Linked DNA regions of Rhodothermus marinus. Each later gene encodes a partner of the first gene's protein in a complex. Links are inferred from orthologs where the notes say so. Each region holds a gene or a part of one and is shown in the gene's direction. Other genes may lie near its edges.

Region 1 (8,479 bases):
AACCCGTAGCAACGAACCATTATGGGTCAGAAAACACACCCGATAGGATTTCGCCTGGGCGTCATCCGCGGCTGGTTCTCCAGCTGGTATGCGGAAAAGGACCTGCCGGAGAAGCTGATCGAGGACGAGGAGATCCGGCGCTATCTGCAGGCGCGACTCAAGCGGGCCGGCCTGAGCCGGGTGGTGATCGAGCGTACCCCGAAGCGGGTGATCCTCACGCTCCATACCAGCCGGCCGGGCGTCGTCATCGGCCGCGGTGGCCAGGAGGTGGAGAAGCTCCGGGAAGAGCTGCAGAAACTGACCGGCAAGGAGATCCAGATCAACATCAGCGAGATCAAGCGGCCGGAGCTGGATGCCAGCCTGGTGGCGCAGAACATCGCGCAGCAGCTGGAAGGTCGCGTCTCTTTCCGCCGGGCCATGAAGCAGGCCATCACGGCCGCCATGCGTATGGGCGCCCAGGGCATCCGTATCAAGGTGTCTGGCCGTCTGGGGGGCGCCGAAATGAGCCGCACCGAGCAGTACCTGGAGGGACGCGTGCCGCTGCATACGCTCCGGGCTAATATCGACTATGCGCAGGCGACGGCCTACACGATCTACGGCACGATCGGCGTCAAGGTGTGGATCTTCCTGGGCGAGATTATCGGCAAGCCGGATTTGAGCCCGAACGCCCTGATGCAGCGGCAACAGCAGCAGACCTTCGAGCAGCCCGAACGTCGGCGTCGGCGTCGTGCACGGCGGACCGGTCGCCGCGCTGCCGAAGAAGAGAGCTAACCTGAAACCGCGCGGGGGTAGTCCCTCGCCGTAAGCGAAGCGGAGGTACGAGCCATGTTAATGCCCCGACGTACCAAGTACCGCAAGCAGCAGAAAGGCCGTATCAAAGGCCTGGCTTCGCGCGGTACGCAGATAGAGTTTGGCGACTTCGGGATCAAAGCGCTTGAGCCGGCACGCATCACGTCGCGGCAGATCGAGGCGGCCCGTGTGGCCATCACCCGTAAGCTGCGGCGTACCGGGAAGGTGTACATCCGCATCTTTCCGGACAAACCCGTGACCAAAAAACCGGCCGAAGTCCGTATGGGTAAAGGGAAGGGCTCGGTCGAGTTCTGGGTGGCGGTCGTGGAGCCGGGGCGCATTCTCTTCGAAGTGGGCGGCGTGCCGGAAGAGCTGGCCCGCGAGGCGCTTCGACTGGCTTCGCACAAGCTGCCCATTAAAACCAAGTTCGTCAAGCGGCCAGAACTCATGGCCGCTCCGCAGGGACGCTAACCCAAACCTGGGACGCAGGCTATGAAGCCGAAAGAGATCCGTGCAATGAGCCTGGAAGAAATCGCCCAGCGCATTCGAAGCGAAGAGCAGGAACTGCGCCAGCTTCGGTTTCAGCATGCCGTGGCGCAGCTCGAAAATCCCATGCTGCTGCGCAACAAACGGCGGCTTATTGCACGGTTGAAGACGATTTACAACGAAAAACTCCGGGAAGCCCGGCAGGCTTCCGTGAACGAATAACCCGGTAGTTGGTGAGGTCGCGGCTCACCAAGCCCTGAAAGACAACTATGGCTAACGAACAGCAGACGCAGAAAACGCAGCGCGGACGCCGAAAGGAGCGGATCGGCGTGGTCGTCAGCAACAAAATGGACAAGACGATCACGGTCGCCGTCGAGCGACTCGTCAAACATCCGCTCTACGGCAAATACATCAAGCGTACGACGAAACTGATGGCCCACGACGAACACAACGAGGCCAACGAGGGCGACGTGGTCCGCATCATGGAAACGCGGCCGCTCTCGAAGCACAAGCGGTGGCGCCTCGTCGAAATTATCGAGCGGGCTAAGAAAATCCAGCGAGAAGAAACGCCATGATTCAGCAGGAAAGCAGACTGGTGGTCGCCGACAACAGCGGGGCGAAAGAATTGCTCTGCATTCGCGTGCTGGGCGGCAGCCACAAGCGCTACGCCCGCGTCGGCGACAAGATCGTCGCCTCGGTCAAATCGGTCATTCCTGGAGGGAGCGTGAAGAAGGGCGACGTGGTCAAAGCCGTCGTCGTCCGTACCAAGAAAGAATACCGCCGCCCGGACGGAACCTACATTCGCTTCGACGACAACGCGGCGGTATTGATCAACAACCAGGACGAACCGATCGGGACCCGTATCTTCGGGCCCGTGGCGCGTGAGCTGCGCGACAAGCAGTTCATGCGTATCGTTTCGCTGGCCCCTGAGGTGGTCTGAGCCGCCGCTAACCCCAAGAGCTGCAGAAGGCCATGCCGCGTACAAAAAATAAACAACCCAAGCTGCACGTAAAACGAGGCGATCTGGTGCGCGTGATCGCCGGCAACGATAAAGGCAAGGAAGGGCGCATCCTGCGCGTCTTTCCGAAAAAGCAGCGCGTCATCGTGGAAGGCGTGAACCTGCGCATCCGCCACGTGCGGCCCAGCCCCCAGTACCCGCAGGGCGGGCGCATCCAGCAGGAAATGCCCATCCACGTCTCGAACGTCATGCCGCTCGACAGCAACGGGCGGCCCACGCGGGTCGGCCGTAAATGGGTGGAAGACCCGGCTACGGGACGGGGCCGCTGGGTGCGTTACGCGAAAACGACGGGCGAGGAGCTGGACCGCTGAGGCCGGCTGCGCGCACAAAAGCCCAGAATGAATAGGGAGCCATGACCTACGTTCCTCGACTGAAGAAAAAATACCGGGAAGAGGTGGTACCCGCCCTGATGAAACAGTTCGGGTACCGCAACGTGATGCAGGTGCCGCGCCTGGTCAAGATCTGCGTCAACAAAGGCGTGGGCGAGGCGGCCCAGAACAAAAAGGTGCTGGACGACGCGATCGAAGAAATCCGGCTGATCACCGGCCAGCATCCGGTCGTGCGCCGCGCCAAGAAAAGCATTTCGAACTTCAAGCTTCGCAAGGGCATGCCCGTCGGCGTATCGGTCACGCTGCGCGGCGACCGGATGTTCGAGTTCTTCGACCGCCTTGTCACGCTGGCCCTTCCCCGGATGCGCGACTTCCGGGGCGTTTCGGACCGCAGCTTCGACGGGCGCGGCAATTACACGCTGGGCATTCCCGAGCAGATTATTTTCCCCGAAATCGACGTGGATAAAGTCGATCGCATCAGCGGCTTCGACATCACGTTCGTGACCACGGCGAAGACGGACGAAGAGGCCTATGCGCTGCTGAAGCTGCTGGGCATGCCGTTCGTCCGCCGCGAAGAACCTCAAGCAAAGGCAGCATAAAGGCGCTATGGCGAAAAAAAGCTGGATGGCGCGCGAGAAAAAGCGCCGCGAACTGGTAGCCAAATACGCGGAGAAGCGGCGTCAGCTCAAAGAAGCAGGCGACTGGATCGGCCTGCAGAAGCTGCCGCGCAACTCCAGCCCGGTCCGGCTGCGGAATCGTTGTCCGCTGACGGGACGGGCTCGGGGCTACCTGCGCAAGTTCGGCGTCTCGCGTATCGTCTTCCGTGAAATGGCCCTCGAAGGGAAGATTCCAGGGGTTCGCAAAGCCAGCTGGTAACCCCGATTTCAGTCAACTGCAACGACCATGAGTGGGATTACAGATCCGATTGCCGACTACCTGGCCCGTCTGCGCAATGCGCAGATGGCGCGGAAGGTGTACGTCGACGTGCCCGCTTCCAAACTGAAGCGGGCCATCACCCAGATTCTGGTGGACAAGGGCTATGTGCAGCGGTACCTGGACATCGATGACGGAAAGCAGGGCCTGCTGCGCATCTACTTGAAATACGACCGGAACGGCAATCCGGCGATCCGGGAGCTGCAGCGCGTCTCCAAGCCGGGGCGCCGCCAGTACGTGGGGGCCGATGAACTGCCCCGCGTGCGCAACGGCCTGGGCATTGCCATAATCTCGACCTCCCAGGGCGTGATGACCGACAAGGAGGCGCGCAAGCTGCACATTGGCGGCGAGGTCCTGGCCTACGTGTTCTAAAACAGCCACGGATCAGCTTCACAGCTAAACCAGAAAAACCATGTCGCGGATAGGGAGACAGCCGATCCATCTGCCCGACGGCGTGCGCGTCGAAGTGGCCCCGAACAACGTAGTGACCGTCACGGGCCCCAAAGGGACGCTCACGCTGCAGGTGGATCCGGACATTACCGTGGAAGTCGCGGATAAAACCGTACGGGTACTCCGGCCCACCGAGCAGAAGCGCCACCGCGCGATGCACGGGCTTTACCGCGCCCTGATCCAGAACATGGTGACGGGCGTAACCGAAGGCTACCGCAAGGAGCTGGAAGTCATCGGCATCGGCTTCCGCGCTTCGATGTCGGGCAACATGCTGGAACTGGCACTGGGTTACTCGCACCCGATTTACTTCGTGCCGCCGGAAGGCATCAAACTGTCGGTGCGTAGCGAGCGCGGGAGCAACCCGATCGTCATTGTAGAGGGGATCGACAAGCAACTGGTCGGGGAAGTGGCGGCCAAGATCCGCGCCCTGCGGCCGCCGGAGCCCTACAAGGGCAAAGGCATCCGCTACGTGGGCGAGTATGTGCGGCGCAAGGCGGGCAAGACGGCCGGCCGCTAATCTCCGTCCGCTGTTGAAATCGGAAAGACCCGGAGGGTCGGCAATCTTCCGGCAAACCTGTCAGGCAGATCATGATCAACGAACTCAAGCGCAAGAAGGAACGGCGGGCGCGCGTCAAGCGCGGCCTGAAGAAAAAAATCCGCGGCACGCCCGAGCGTCCGCGCCTGTGCGTGTACCGGTCGAACAAGCACATTTACGCGCAGGTGATCGACGACACGCGTGGCCATACGCTGGCGGCCGCCTCCAGCCTTGAGAAAGACATGCCTTCCGGCACCAAAACGGAGATCAGCCGGGAGGTGGGGCGGCGGGTGGCCCAGCGGGCGCTGGCTGCGAACGTGACGCAGGTGGTATTCGATCGGAACGCCTACAAATATCATGGCCGGGTAAAGGCGCTGGCCGAAGGCGCGCGTGAAGGCGGCCTTCAGTTCTGACCCTTCCCGGATTCTCGGACAAAGGATGACAGACGATTATGGCACGGCAGAAAAATCGTAACAACCGCGGTCGTCGTCGACAGCGCCAGCGTGCTGCCGAAGAGCAGCAGCAGTGGATCGAACGCCTGGTGTCGGTCAAACGAGTGGCCAAAGTCGTGCAGGGCGGCCGGCGCTTCTCCTTCAGCGCCGTGGTCGTGGTGGGCGATGGCAACGGACTGGTCGGCTCCGGCGTGGGCAAGGCGCGTGAAGTGGCCGATGCCATCGCCAAGGCCACCGAAAATGCCAAGAAAAACCTGATCCGTGTGCCGATCCGGCGCGGGACGATTCCCCATCCGGTGATCGGACGTCAGGACGCGGCGCGCGTGCTGCTGAAGCCGGCCTCGCCCGGTACCGGCGTCATTGCCGGCAGCGGCGCCCGTGCCGTGCTGGAGTGCGCTGGCATCACCGATGTGCTCTGCAAGGCGCTGGGGTCGACGAACCCCTACAACCTCGTGGCGGCGACCATCAACGCCCTTGAGCAGCTGGAAGACCCGCTGGAGGTCGCCCAGCGCCGGGGCGTCCCGCTGCAGAAGGTGTTCGAAGGGTAACAACGCGACGGACCACGGAAGGCAACGGACGTATGGCGGCAAAAAAACAGAAAAAGCTGAAAATCACGCAGGTCCGCAGCGTGATCGACTATCCGGAGCGGCAGCGCCGCACCCTGGAAGCACTGGGCCTGCGACGCATTGGCCGGACGGTGGTCCACGACGACACGCCCCAGATCCGGGGCATGATCAAGAAGGTGGAGCACCTGGTACGCGTTGAAGAAATTGAAGCATAACCGCACGGTTTGGCGTGCGCAAAACGGTCTGGCAGCAATGGATCTGAGTCGACTGAAACCGGCAAAAGGAGCGGTCCGCGAACGCAAGCGCCTGGGACGTGGCGTGGGCTCCGGCTATGGTGGCCATAGCTCGACGCGTGGTACGAAAGGTCAGAAGGCGCGCACCGGCCAGAAGATTCCGGCCTACTTCGAAGGCGGGCAGATGCCGCTGGTGCGGCGTGTGCCCAAACGGGGCTTCCGCAATCCGTTCCGCACGGAATACCGGGTGATCAACGTGGGCGATCTGGCCCGCTGGATCGAGGCCGGGCGGCTTTCGGCCGAGGCGCCGATCACGCCGGAGACGCTGGTGGCCGCCGGACTGGCCCGCAAACGCGACCGCATCAAGATTCTGGGCGACGGCGAACTGTCGGTGGCGCTCCAGATTTCGGCGCATGCCTTCAGCGCCTCGGCCCGGCAGAAGATCGAAGCGGCCGGTGGAACGGCCACGGTAATCGCCTGATTCGCAAGCGCAGCCGCGTCCTGCAGGACGCCCAGCCCATTAGCAGACCATGGCGGGTTTCACGGAAAGCATTCGCAACATCTGGAAGATCGAAGAGCTCCGGCAGCGCGTGCTCTACACGCTCGGGCTGCTGGTCGTCTACCGGCTCGGCACCTACGTGACGCTGCCGGGCGTCGATGCCCACATCCTGGCCGAGGTCAACCGCCAGGCCGGCACGAACAACCTGTTCGGCCTGATCGACCTGTTCGTCGGCGGCGCCTTCTCGCAGGCCGGCATCTTCGCGCTGGGCATCATGCCCTACATCACCGCCTCCATCATCATCCAGCTCATGGGCGCGGTGGTGCCCTACTTCCAGAAGTTGCAGCGTGAAGGCGAAGAGGGCCGCCGCAAGATCACGCAGCTCACGCGCTATCTGACCGTCGGCATCACGGCGCTGCAGGCCGTGGGCTATGCGATCAACCTGCGCTACGGCGCCACCGGACAGGCCATCGTGGTCAGTCCGGCCTTTTTTATGCTGATCGCCGTCATCGTGCTGACGGCCGGTACCGTTTTCGTGATGTGGCTCGGCGAACGCATCACGGAAAACGGCATCGGCAACGGCATCTCGCTCATCATCATGGTGAGCATCATCGCCTTCCTGCCGCAGGCCGTCTACAACGAATTCACGCTGAAAGACAACCTGTTCATCGTGCTGCTGGAGCTGGCCGTCTTCGTGGTGATCACGGCCGGGGTGGTGCTGGTAACGCAGGGGACGCGCCGCATCCCCGTGCAGTATGCCAAACGGGTGGTCGGGCGCCGCGTCTACGGCGGCGTCACGCAGTATTTGCCGCTGCGCGTCAACGCGGCCGGCGTGATGCCGATCATCTTCGCGCAGTCGATCATGTTCGTGCCGGCCACGATCGCCACGTTCTTCCCCGGCAGTGATTTCATGCAGCAGTTCGGGAGCTTTTTCTCGGACATCTCGGGCTGGGGCTATTCTTCCCTGTTTTTCCTGCTGGTCGTGTTCTTTACCTACTTCTACACGGCCATTGCCGTGAACCCGCGCGAGATGGCCGACACGCTCAAGCGGCAGGGTGGCTTCATTCCCGGGGTGCGTCCGGGCAAGCAGACCAGCGAGTTCATCGACACGATCCTGACCCGGATCACGCTGCCGGGCGCCATCTTTCTGGGCATCGTGGCGATCATTCCGGCCTTTGCCATGCGGGCGGGCGTGACGGCGGGATTTGCCCACTTTTTCGGCGGAACCAGCCTGCTCATCATCGTGGGGGTGATGCTCGACACGCTGCAGCAGATCGAAAGCCATCTGCTGATGCGCCACTACGAGGGCTTCATGAAAGGCTCGCGCGTGCGGGGACGACGGTTCTAAACGCCCGGTTATGATCCATATCAAAACCGAAAAAGAAATCGACATCCTGCGTCAGTGCGCCGAGCTGGTGGGACGCACGCTGGGGGAGGTGGCGCGCTACATCCGACCGGGTGTGACCACGGCCGAGCTGGACGCCATCGCCGAAGATTTCATCCGGACGCAGGGTGCTGAACCGGCCTTCAAAGGCTACCGGGTGGGCCGGCTGGTCTATCCGGCCACGCTGTGCGTGTCGGTAAACGACCAGGTGGTGCACGGCATCCCGGGCGACTATAAGCTCAAAGAAGGGGATCTGGTGTCGGTGGATTGCGGGGTGCGGTATCGTGGCTTCTATGGCGACAGCGCCTACACCTTCGGGGTGGGCGAGCTGGACCCGGAGAACGTCCGTCTCTGCCGGGTTACCTACGAGGCGCTCGACAAAGGCATTGCGCAGGCGGTGGCCGGCAAACGCATCGGCGACATCAGCCATGCGATTCAGCGGCATTGCGAGGCGGCGGGCTACGGCGTGGTGCGGGCGCTGGTGGGGCACGGCATCGGACGCCGTCTGCACGAAGAGCCGCAGGTACCCAACGTGGGGCGGCCGGGTACAGGCCGACGGCTCCGTGTGGGGATGACGCTCTGCGTGGAACCCATGGTCAATCGCGGAACGTATGAGGTGCGCGTCGGCGACGACGGATGGACCGTCTACACGGCCGACGGGCAGCCCTCGGCCCACTACGAACACATGGTCGTGGTACGGGCCGGGCGGCCGGAAGTGCTGACGACGTTTGCCTACATCGAAGAGGTAGTCGAAGCGCCCTACAAACAGACCATCGCATCCCCACATGGCGAAACAGAAACCCAT
Region 2 (9,533 bases), 580 kb from region 1 along the record:
TGGGCGACGACGCGGGCGAGCTGATCACCAACTACACGATCCTGAACCTGAATCCGCCCAACCGCCTGGGCGACGTTTCGTGGGTGCGGCCGGCCAAGTACGTGGGCATCTGGTGGGAAATGCACATCGGCCGTTCTACGTGGGGCTCCGGCCCGCGTCACGGGGCCACCACCGAAAACGCCAAGCGCTACATCGACTTTGCCGCCCGTCACGGGTTCGATGCCGTGCTGATTGAGGGCTGGAATGTCGGCTGGGACGGCGACTGGACGCAGAACGGCGACAAGTTTCGCTTTACTGAGCCCTATCCGGACTTCGACATCGAAGAGGTCGCCCGCTACGCCCGCGAAAAAGGCGTCCAGCTCATCGGCCACCACGAGACGGCCTGTCACATCACGAACTACGAGCGCCAGATGGAAGACGCCTTCGCTTTCTACCGGCGGCTGGGCATTCACATGGTGAAGACGGGCTATGTGGCCCATGGCCGCAACTGCGTCTGGATCGACGAGCAGGGCCGAGAGCATCGCGAGTGGCACCACGGCCAGTTCATGGTGCGCCATCATCGGCGCGTACTTGAAACGGCCGCCCGCTACCAGATCGCCATCAATGCGCACGAGCCGGTCAAAGACACGGGTGAGCGCCGCACCTATCCGAACATGGTCAGCCGTGAAGGCGCCCGCGGCCAGGAGTACAACGCCTGGAGCGCGGACGGCGGCAATCCGCCCGAGCACACGACGATCCTCCCCTTTACGCGGCTGCTGGCCGGACCGATGGACTTCACACCGGGCATCTTCGACATCCTCATCGAAGACCGTCCCAACAATCGGGTCAACACGACACTGGCCAAGCAGCTGGCGCTCTACGTGGTCATCTACAGCCCGCTTCAGATGGCAGCCGACCTGCCGGAGCACTACGAGGCGCGGCCCGACGCCTTCCAGCTCATCAAAGATGTGCCCGTCGACTGGGAGGACACGCGCGTGCTGCACGCCCGCATCGGCGACTACGTGACGATCGTTCGCAAGGACCGCCACAGCGACGACTGGTATCTGGGCAGCATCACCGACGAGTACGGCCGCACGTTGCAGGCCTCGCTCTCGTTTCTGGAGCCCGGCCGCAAATACGTGGCGGAAATCTACCGCGACGCCCCGGATGCCGACTGGCGCACGAATCCGCTGGCGATCGAAATCACCCGCCAGATCGTCGATGCCTCGACCGTGCTGACGCTGCGCCTGGCGCCGGGCGGCGGCACAGCCATTCGTTTCCATCCGGTAGAAGAATGAGCGGCTCGGCCCACCGCATGCGGGACCTATTTTTCAGTAACTTCATAAAAGCAATGAACCTTCGACCAGACCTTCGGACGCATGCGGTGGGTGATTGTCGGGCTGGCGCTGCTGCTCGGCGGATGCGTCGGGTCGCGCAAGGCGCAGGAGTCGGAAAACGGCCTGCACGTATGGAAAAGCGACACGCCCTGGGGTGAGGTGACCGTGCGCCAGATGCGGAGCGATAAAGGGCTCTGCACCTTCCGGGAGGTCACGCTCCATCGGCAGGTCGGGCTCTACATCGACGGGCGGCCTACGTTCGTGCGGGCGACCGATTACCTGTGCGACGACGTCTTCGACGACTGGCGTTTCCGCTCGGCCATCGAGCAGCAGCGGGCCAACTACTGGGACCTGTCCGGTCTGTTGCTGCACCTGATGTACAGCACGATGCCCATCGAGGAGCATCCCCGCTGGTAGGCGCGGTGGTGAGGGCTGTTCTGTGGAGATCGCGGGCGGGAACGGACCGCTCCGGGCGGCGTGAGACTGCCGGTACCGATTTAAGCGGTACGGCTATCCGCGGTGTCGCATTTCGATGCCGCGGTTCTTGCGTGTAAATATCCGGAGTCGCGAATTGCCATGTTTGACTTTCTGAAAAAGCTGTTCGGGGATCGCAACGAGCGGGAGCTGCGGAAACTCTGGCCCATTGTCCATAAAGTCAACGAGTACGCCGAGCAGTTCAAGGCGCTCAGCGACGAAGAGCTGCGCGCCAAGACCGACGAGTTCAAGCGACGCATCAAAGAGGCCGTGGCCGACATCGAGGCGCGTAAGGCCGACATCGAGGCGCGCCTGCGGGGGGAAGTGCACGACATCAGCGGCGACGGCCACGCCGAGGTCGAAGAACTCTCGCCCGAAGAGCGCGAGCGGCTCTACGAAGAGCTGGACGACCTCGAAAAAGAATGGCTGGAGCGCGTCGAGCGTAAGCTCGATGAGCTGTTGCCCGAGGCGTTTGCCGTCGTGAAGGAAGCCTGCCGCCGTATGCTGGGCAAGGAGTGGATGGCCGGCGGGCAGAAGATCGTCTGGGACATGGTCCCCTACGACGTGCAGATCCTCGGCGGCATCGTGCTGCATCAGGGCAAGATCGCCGAGATGAAGACGGGCGAGGGGAAGACGCTTGTGGCCGTCATGCCCGTTTACCTGAACGCGCTGGCCGGTCGCGGCGTGCACGTCGTGACGGTCAACCCCTACCTGGCACAGCGCGATGCCGAGTGGATGGGGCCGATCTATGAGTTTCTGGGCCTGACCGTCGATGTCATCGACAAGTACGAGCCGCATTCCGAAGGGCGGCGCCGCGCCTATCAGGCCGACATCACCTACGGTACGAACAACGAGTTCGGGTTCGACTACCTGCGCGACCACTCCTTCGTGATCGATCCGGACCAGCTCGTGCAACGCGGCCACCACTACGCGATCGTCGACGAGGTCGACTCGGTGCTCATCGACGAGGCGCGCACGCCGCTGATCATCTCGGGTCCGGTGCCCCAGTCGGGCGACGAGCGCTTCACCGAGCTCAAGCCGGTCATCGAAAAACTCGTCTACCTGCAGCAGCGGCTGGTGGCGCAGCTCGTGGCCGAAGCCGAGCAGAAGCTGAAGGAGCGGGATAAAGCGCTGGAAGCCGGCGATCGCAAACGGGCCAGCGAACTGGAAGAGGAGGCCGGACTGGCACTGCTTCGGGCTGCGCGAGGCTTTCCGCGCAACAAGCGCTTCATGAAGCTCAAGACCGAGCCGGGCGTCGAGACGCTCCTGCAGCGCACCGAAGCCTTCTACCTGCAGGACAACGCCAAGAACATGCCCTTCGTCGACGAAGTGCTCTACTTCGCGCTCGACGAAAAGAACCACACCATCGAACTTACCGAAAAGGGTCTCGACGAGATCGCCCGCATCGCCGGCCAAGACCGCGACATGTTCGTCTTGCCTGACCTGGGTGAGGAGACGGCCCGGCTTGAGCAGGAATACCGGGAAAAGCTCCGCAGGCTGGAAGAAGAACTGGCGCAGCGCACCGACCTTTCCGAAGAGAAGCGCCAGAACAAGCTGGAAAACGATCGGCGCCTGCTGCACAAGGAACTGGAGGAGCAGAAGCGGGAGCTGTACAACCGGTACGCCGAGCGGGCCGAGCGCCTGCATGCCGTCGAGCAGCTGCTGCGTGCTTACACGCTTTATGAGCGTGACGTCGAGTATATCGTCCAGGACGGCAAGGTCCTGATCGTCGACGAGCACACGGGCCGTGTGCTGCCCGGTCGCCGCTATTCCGATGGACTGCACCAGGCCATCGAGGCGAAAGAGGGCGTCAAGGTGCAGGCGGCCACGCAGACCTACGCCACGATCACGCTGCAGAACTACTTCCGCATGTACCACAAGCTGGCCGGCATGACGGGTACGGCCATCACCGAGGCGGAAGAGTTCTACAAGATCTACGGCCTGGACGTCATCGTCATCCCCACGCACAAGCCCGTCATTCGCGTCGATCACGAGGACCTGGTCTTCCGCACCAAGCGCGAGAAGTACAACGCGGTCATCCAGAAGATCAAGGAGTACCACAGGAAGGGGCAGCCCGTGCTGGTGGGCACCACGTCGGTCGAAGTGTCGGAGATGCTCAGCCGCATGCTCAAGCGCGAGGGCATCCCGCACAACGTGCTGAACGCCCGCCGGGATCGGGCCAAGCAGGAAGCGCTGATCGTGGCACAGGCTGGTCAGAAGGGCGCCGTGACGATCGCCACGAACATGGCCGGTCGCGGTACCGACATCAAGCTCGGGCCGGGCGTCAAGGAACTGGGCGGACTGGCCATCATCGGCACCGAGCGCCACGAAAGCCGCCGTATCGACCTGCAGCTCCGGGGCCGCGCCGGGCGCCAGGGCGATCCGGGCGAAAGCCAGTTTTACGTCTCGCTCGAAGACGACCTGATGCGCCTGTTCGGCTCCGACCGCATCGCCCGTATTATGGACCGACTCAAGATGGAAGAGGGCGAGGTCATCACGCATCCGTGGGTGACCAAGAGCATCGAGCGGGCGCAGAAGAAGGTCGAGCAGAACAACTTCGCCATTCGCAAGCGGCAGCTCGAATTCGACGACGTGCTCGACGCGCAGCGCCGCGTCATCTACAGCCGCCGCCGGCACGCGCTCACGGGCGAGCGTATCAGCCACGATGTGCTCGAAATGCTGCGCGACGTGCTCGGCCAGATCGTCGAGCGGCACTACAAAGAAGGCGACCTGGAGGGGCTGCGCGACGAGGTGCTGCGCACGTTCGCCTTCGACTTCGAGATGACGCCGGAAGAGTTCGCCCGCCTGGGCGACGACGGCGTCTTCGACCGGCTCTACCAGGCCGCCCTCGACTTCTACCGCCGCAAGCGCCAGATGCTGGCCGAGCCTTTCTACGAGCGGCTGCAGGCCTTCCTGAACCAGGACGGGCTGGAGCAGAAGCCCGACCGGGTCGTGGTGGACTTCACCGACGGCCGCCGCGTGCTCCGGGCCGTTGCCCGCGTGGACGAAGCGCTGCGCACGCGCGGCCAGGAGATCAACAACGCGCTGGAACGGGCCGCGCTGCTGCACTTCATCGACGAGCACTGGACCGAACACCTGCGTGAGCTGGACGAACTCAAGGAGGGCATCAACCTGCGGGCCTTCGGACAGCGCGACCCGCTCGTCGAGTACAAGGTCGAGGGTTTCAAGCTCTTCCAGCAGACGCTCGACAAGATCAACCGCGACGCGATCTCGTTCATCTTCCGGGCCGGGCCGCTGGTGGAGACGCGTCCGGCCGCACCGGCGAGCGCGCCGCGTCGGCGCCTGGACCCGTCACGTGCGCGGGTGCAGCACGAAAGCGTTGATTCCTACGGCGTGCACGTGCGGGCGCAGTCGCCGGCCGACTCGGCCGCGCGGCGCGATCCCACGGTCAAAGAACAGCCGGTGGTCGTGGGCGAAAAGATCGGTCGCAACGATCCCTGTCCCTGTGGCAGCGGCAAAAAGTACAAGCACTGCTGCGGACGCAACCGCTGAGCTGACCGCCACGTGCGGCGTGGGCTATGCTGCGGACGCTTTACATCCGGGACTACGCGCTGATCGAGGAACTTGAGGTTGAATTCGGCAGCGGACTCAACATCCTCACCGGCGAGACCGGCGCGGGGAAGTCCATTCTGATCGGCGCGCTCAAGATGATTCTGGGCGAGCGGGCCGATACGGAAATGATCCGCAGCGGCGCCCGCAAGGCCGTCGTGGAAGGCGTCTTCGACGAGGCCGACACGCCCCGCATCCGGGCGCTGCTCGAGGCGAGTGCCATCGACCCGATGCCCCAGCTCATCGTGCGCCGCGAGATCCTGCCCGGCCAGAGCCGCGCCTTTATCAACGACACGCCGGCCACCGTCCAGCTCCTTCGTGAGGTGGCGGCGCAGCTCATCGACCTGCACGGCCAGCACGAACATCAGAGCCTGCTCCGCACCGAAACGCACCTGGAACTGCTCGACAACTTCGGCAGCCTGGGCGGACTCCGCGACACCTACCGGCGCCACTACGAAGAGGTGGCCCGCCTGATCCGGGAACGCGAGGCGCTCATGGCCCGTCGCCGCGAGCTGCAGGAGCAGAAAGAGCGCTACGCGTTCGAGATCGAGGAAATCGACCGGGTCAATCCACAGGAAGGCGAGGAGGAGGCGCTCGAAGCCGAGCTGCGCATCCTCGAAAACGCCGAGCAGCTCTACGAGGCCACGGCACGCCTTTACGAACTGCTCTACGAGTCGGAAAACGCCGTGCACGATCAGCTCGTGCTGGCCCGGAACGAGCTGCAGGACCTGGTACGGATCGACCGGAGCTTCGAGGAGGCGCTCCAGGAGATCCGTTCGGCGCAGATCAGCGTGGCTGAGATCGCCAAGTTTTTGCAGGACTACAACGCGCGAATCGAGTTCAACCCGGAGCGGCTGGAAGAAATCCGCGCGCGGCTGGTCGAGCTGGAGTTGCTCAAGCGCAAGTACGGCGGTACGCTGGAGGCCGTGCTGGCCCATCGCGCCGAGATCGGCCGCAAGTACGAGCTGGCCGTGGACTTCGAGGGCGCGTTGGAGCGGCTGGATCGCCGGCTGGCCGAAGCCATGCAGGCGCTTTCGATGGCGGCGCAGCGCCTTTCGGCCAAGCGGCGTGAGGTGGCCGAGCGCATCGAACAGGCCATCGTCAGCGAACTGGCCGTGCTGGGTATGCCCGACAGCCGCTTCGAGGTGCGCTTCACGCATCGGCCCGACCCCGAGGGCTGGATCGTCATCCCCGTACCGGGTCGGGAGCCCGAGCGCTACGCGGCCTTCACAACCGGCATGGACCAGGTGGAATTTTACATCACGACCAACCCGGGCGAACCGCTCCGACCGCTGGCGCGCGTGGCATCGGGTGGCGAAGTCAGCCGGATCATGCTCGCGCTCAAGACGATCCTGGCCAAAAGCGACCGCCTGCCGATCCTGGTCTTCGACGAGATCGACACGGGCATCTCGGGCGCCATTGCGCACCGGGTGGGTGAGCGGCTGCATGACCTGGCCAGCTACCATCAGATCATTGCCATCACGCACCTGCCCCAGATTGCCGCCTTCGGCGACGTGCACTTTCTGGTCGAAAAAGTGGTCGAAGACGGCCGCGCCAAGACGCGCATCCGGCGGCTTTCGGACGAAGAGCGGGCGCGTCAGGTGGCCGCGCTCATGAGCGGCGCCGAGGTGACCGAAGCTGCCCTGGAAAGCGCCCGCGAGCTGATCCGCCAGGTGGCCGCCCGCGAAAAAACGCCCGAAGCCTGAAGTGGCTTCTACAAGTTCTGAAATTCAGAGCAACCAGGAATCGATGATGGCCGAAACCACGACGTTACTGACGCTGCTTCCGGTTACGGCGGGTGCCGAGGAGCGCGCCCGGCACTACGAGGCCGTACGCCGGCATATCGACGCATTGCTCGAAGGCGAAACGGACTGGATCGCCGCCATGGCGACCGTGGCCTGCGAGCTGCACCACGCTTTCGACTACTACCACTGGACCGGCTTCTACCGGGCCGTTTCGGACGATCTGCTCATCGTGGGGCCCTACCAGGGCACGCACGGATGCCTGCGCATTCCGTTCAGCCGGGGTGTGTGTGGCGCCGCCGCCCGTATGCGACAGACGCAGCTCGTGCCCGACGTGCATCAGTTTCCCGATCACATTGCCTGCTCTGCCACCACGCAGTCGGAGATCGTGGTACCGGTGCTGACGCCGGAAGGTCGCCTGCTGGCCGTGCTGGACATCGATTCGGACATACCGGCCGCCTTCACCGAAGTGGATCAGCGCTACCTGGAACAACTCTGCGCCGAGCTGGGGCGCCGTTTTGCCGATACGCCGCAGCGGTGAAACGCAAAACGCCGGGCCCGAAGGACCCGGCGTTGTCGTTTTGCAACTGGCGGCTGCCTCAGTGAGCGGGCACCTCTGCAAAGCCGAGCTGCTCGATCGCGTTGTGCACGTAGGCTTCGGCCAGTTCGGGCGTGGGCGCTTCGGCATAGACGCGCAACAGCGGCTCGGTGCCCGAAGGCCGGATCAGCACCCAGCCGCGGTCCGTGATATGCTTGAAGCCGTCAAGCGTCTGCACCTCGCGCACGGCATCGCCCGCCACTTCCTTCAGGCCACCCGTCTGGCGCAGATGATCCAGCGCCGCCTGCTTTTTCTCCTCGGTCGTGTGCAGGTCGATCCGGTAGAAGTGGTGCGGCCCGAATTCATCGAACAATTCCTGCACCAGCTCCGAGAGCTTCTTGCCCCGGCGCACCAGCAGCTCGGCCACCAGCAGCCCGATGTAGATCCCGTCGCGTTCGGGGATGTGGCCCTTGACGGCGATGCCGCCCGATTCTTCACCGCCTACGAGCACGTCGCGCTCGACCATCTGCTTGGCAATGTGCTTGAAGCCGATGGGCGTCGTCTCGACGCGCAGCCCGTAGGCCTGTCCCATCTTGTCGAGCAGGTGCGTGGTCGAGAACGTTTTGATGATGTCGCCCTTTAAGCCCTGCTCCTTGTGCAGGTACTTGACCAGCAGGGCCAGAATCTCGTGCGAGGTCACGAAGCGGCCGTTTTCGTCGAACAGGCCGATGCGGTCGGCGTCGCCGTCGTTGGCCATGCCCAGATCGCATTTTTCGCGGACGACCACTTCGGCCAGCTCCTTCAGGTTGCGCTCGATGGGTTCCGGCGGCTGGCCGTGGAAGCCCGGGTTCCAGTCGCAATGCAGCTCGACCACGCGGTCGGCGCCCAGCAGGCGGCTGACCAGTCCCTGTGCGGCACCGAACATCGCGTCGTGCGCGACCTTCAGGTTGCGGGCGATGCCGTCGATGTCCAGCTTCTCCCGGAGCAGGTTCAGGTAGGCCGTGTTCAGGTCGAACAGTTCGATACGGCCGTCACTGACCAGATCGTCGAAAGCGGGGAGCTCGGCCGGTGGCTCGGCGTCCGGCAGTTCTCGCTCGACTTCGGCGATCATCTCCGGCGAGGCCGGCCCACCGAAGTCCGCCTTGATCTTGAAGCCGTTGTATTGGGGCGGGTTGTGGCTGGCCGTGATGACAATGCCCGCGTTGCAACCGAAGTGCTTGGTGGCCCAGCTCACGGCCGGGGTGGTGGTGAAGGTGTCGGCCATGCGGACCGAAATGCCCTGTGCGGCAAAAATGCGGGCCACATGCTCGGCGAACTCGCGCCCCAGAAAGCGCGTGTCGTGGCCGATGACGACTTTCGGGTGGTCGCCGTAGCGCTTCTTAAGCCAGCGGACCGTCGCCTGGGCGACGCGGCCCAGGTTCGCAAACGTGAAATCATCTGCAATGACGGCCCGCCAGCCGTCCGTGCCAAACTTGATCTGTGCCATCGGTTGCATTCGGGTTTGGTTTCAGGGAAAGCGTCAGGAGAGGTAGGAAAAATAGGACATCCCCGCCGGAAATCGTTCCCGATACCGGCCGGAATTTACGCCGTGGTTAAAACTTCGGCTTATTCCGAGGCGGCAGCCACCGGAATGCGCACTTCGGTACGATCCCAGCGCAGATACAGGTAGGTCTGGCCGTCCTCTTCCTCGAAGGTGATCGTGAAGCCCTCGTAGAGTTTATCCGTCCGGCGCACGGGCACGTCAAAGCGGAAGAGGTCCAGTTCCGGGTTGTAGTTGAAGGCGCCCCACTGGCCCAGCGCCCGGTTGACGATGATCGTCCAGCGATCCGGATAGGGAATGGTGTAGAGGCTGTAGGTACCGGCCGGAAGGCGATGGCCGCCGAAGATCAGATC

The links.
Region 2: the proteins of secY (region 1) and secA are in contact, whole or in part, in a crystal structure (PDB 3DIN), measured with the Thermotoga maritima proteins. The link is inferred for Rhodothermus marinus from one-to-one orthologs. Residues at the interface, in WP_004081795.1 of Thermotoga maritima: Glu108, Gly109, Glu110, Glu111, Ala236, Glu237, Arg238, Arg239, Ile240, Thr241, Ile242, Gln243, Tyr244, Ala245, Arg246, Arg247, Val248, Thr249, Gly250, Arg251, Arg252, Val253, Tyr254, Gly256, Ala257, Ser258, Thr259, Tyr260, Leu261, Pro262; in WP_004082002.1 of Thermotoga maritima: Glu261, Ala262, Arg263, Lys300, Ala301, Arg302, Thr303, Ile304, Ile305, Leu323, Tyr324, Asp325, Pro326, Val329, Ser330, Tyr333, Ile336, Lys340, Phe345, Val349, Glu363, Phe364, Tyr374, Ser375, Gly376, Gly377, Glu393, Ile395, Thr482, Ser483.

What each region holds. Positions count from the first base shown.
Region 1 is NZ_AP019797.1:998,983-1,007,461, forward strand. Bases 5,614-8,479 are described here. They hold secY (preprotein translocase subunit SecY), read left to right. Parts: upstream 5,614-6,321; coding sequence 6,322-7,638; downstream 7,639-8,479. Other genes in these bases: rpmD (50S ribosomal protein L30), read left to right, coding at 5,614-5,773; rplO (50S ribosomal protein L15), read left to right, coding at 5,811-6,272; map (type I methionyl aminopeptidase), read left to right, coding at 7,649-8,479; infA (translation initiation factor IF-1), read left to right, coding at 8,460-8,479. In the rest of the region: rpsC (30S ribosomal protein S3), read left to right, coding at 22-771; rplP (50S ribosomal protein L16), read left to right, coding at 826-1,260; rpmC (50S ribosomal protein L29), read left to right, coding at 1,282-1,497; rpsQ (30S ribosomal protein S17), read left to right, coding at 1,545-1,850; rplN (50S ribosomal protein L14), read left to right, coding at 1,847-2,215; rplX (50S ribosomal protein L24), read left to right, coding at 2,248-2,604; rplE (50S ribosomal protein L5), read left to right, coding at 2,646-3,221; rpsN (30S ribosomal protein S14), read left to right, coding at 3,229-3,498; rpsH (30S ribosomal protein S8), read left to right, coding at 3,526-3,927; rplF (50S ribosomal protein L6), read left to right, coding at 3,968-4,522; rplR (50S ribosomal protein L18), read left to right, coding at 4,594-4,953; rpsE (30S ribosomal protein S5), read left to right, coding at 4,992-5,540; more of rpmD, read left to right, coding at 5,573-5,613. UniProt on the Escherichia coli protein: The central subunit of the protein translocation channel SecYEG. Consists of two halves formed by TMs 1-5 and 6-10.
Region 2 is NZ_AP019797.1:418,715-428,247, forward strand. Bases 1,584-5,503 are described here. They hold secA (preprotein translocase subunit SecA), read left to right. Parts: upstream 1,584-1,892; coding sequence 1,893-5,303; downstream 5,304-5,503. Other genes in these bases: GYH26_RS01900 (hypothetical protein), read left to right, coding at 1,584-1,733; recN (DNA repair protein RecN), read left to right, coding at 5,330-5,503. Also shown: GYH26_RS01895 (glycoside hydrolase family 97 protein), read left to right, coding at 1-1,277; more of GYH26_RS01900, read left to right, coding at 1,359-1,583; more of recN, read left to right, coding at 5,504-7,066; GYH26_RS01915 (GAF domain-containing protein), read left to right, coding at 7,113-7,643; GYH26_RS01920 (phosphoglucomutase/phosphomannomutase family protein), read right to left, coding at 7,702-9,126; GYH26_RS01925 (DUF2911 domain-containing protein), read right to left, coding at 9,246-9,533. UniProt on the Escherichia coli protein: Required for protein export, interacts with the SecYEG preprotein conducting channel.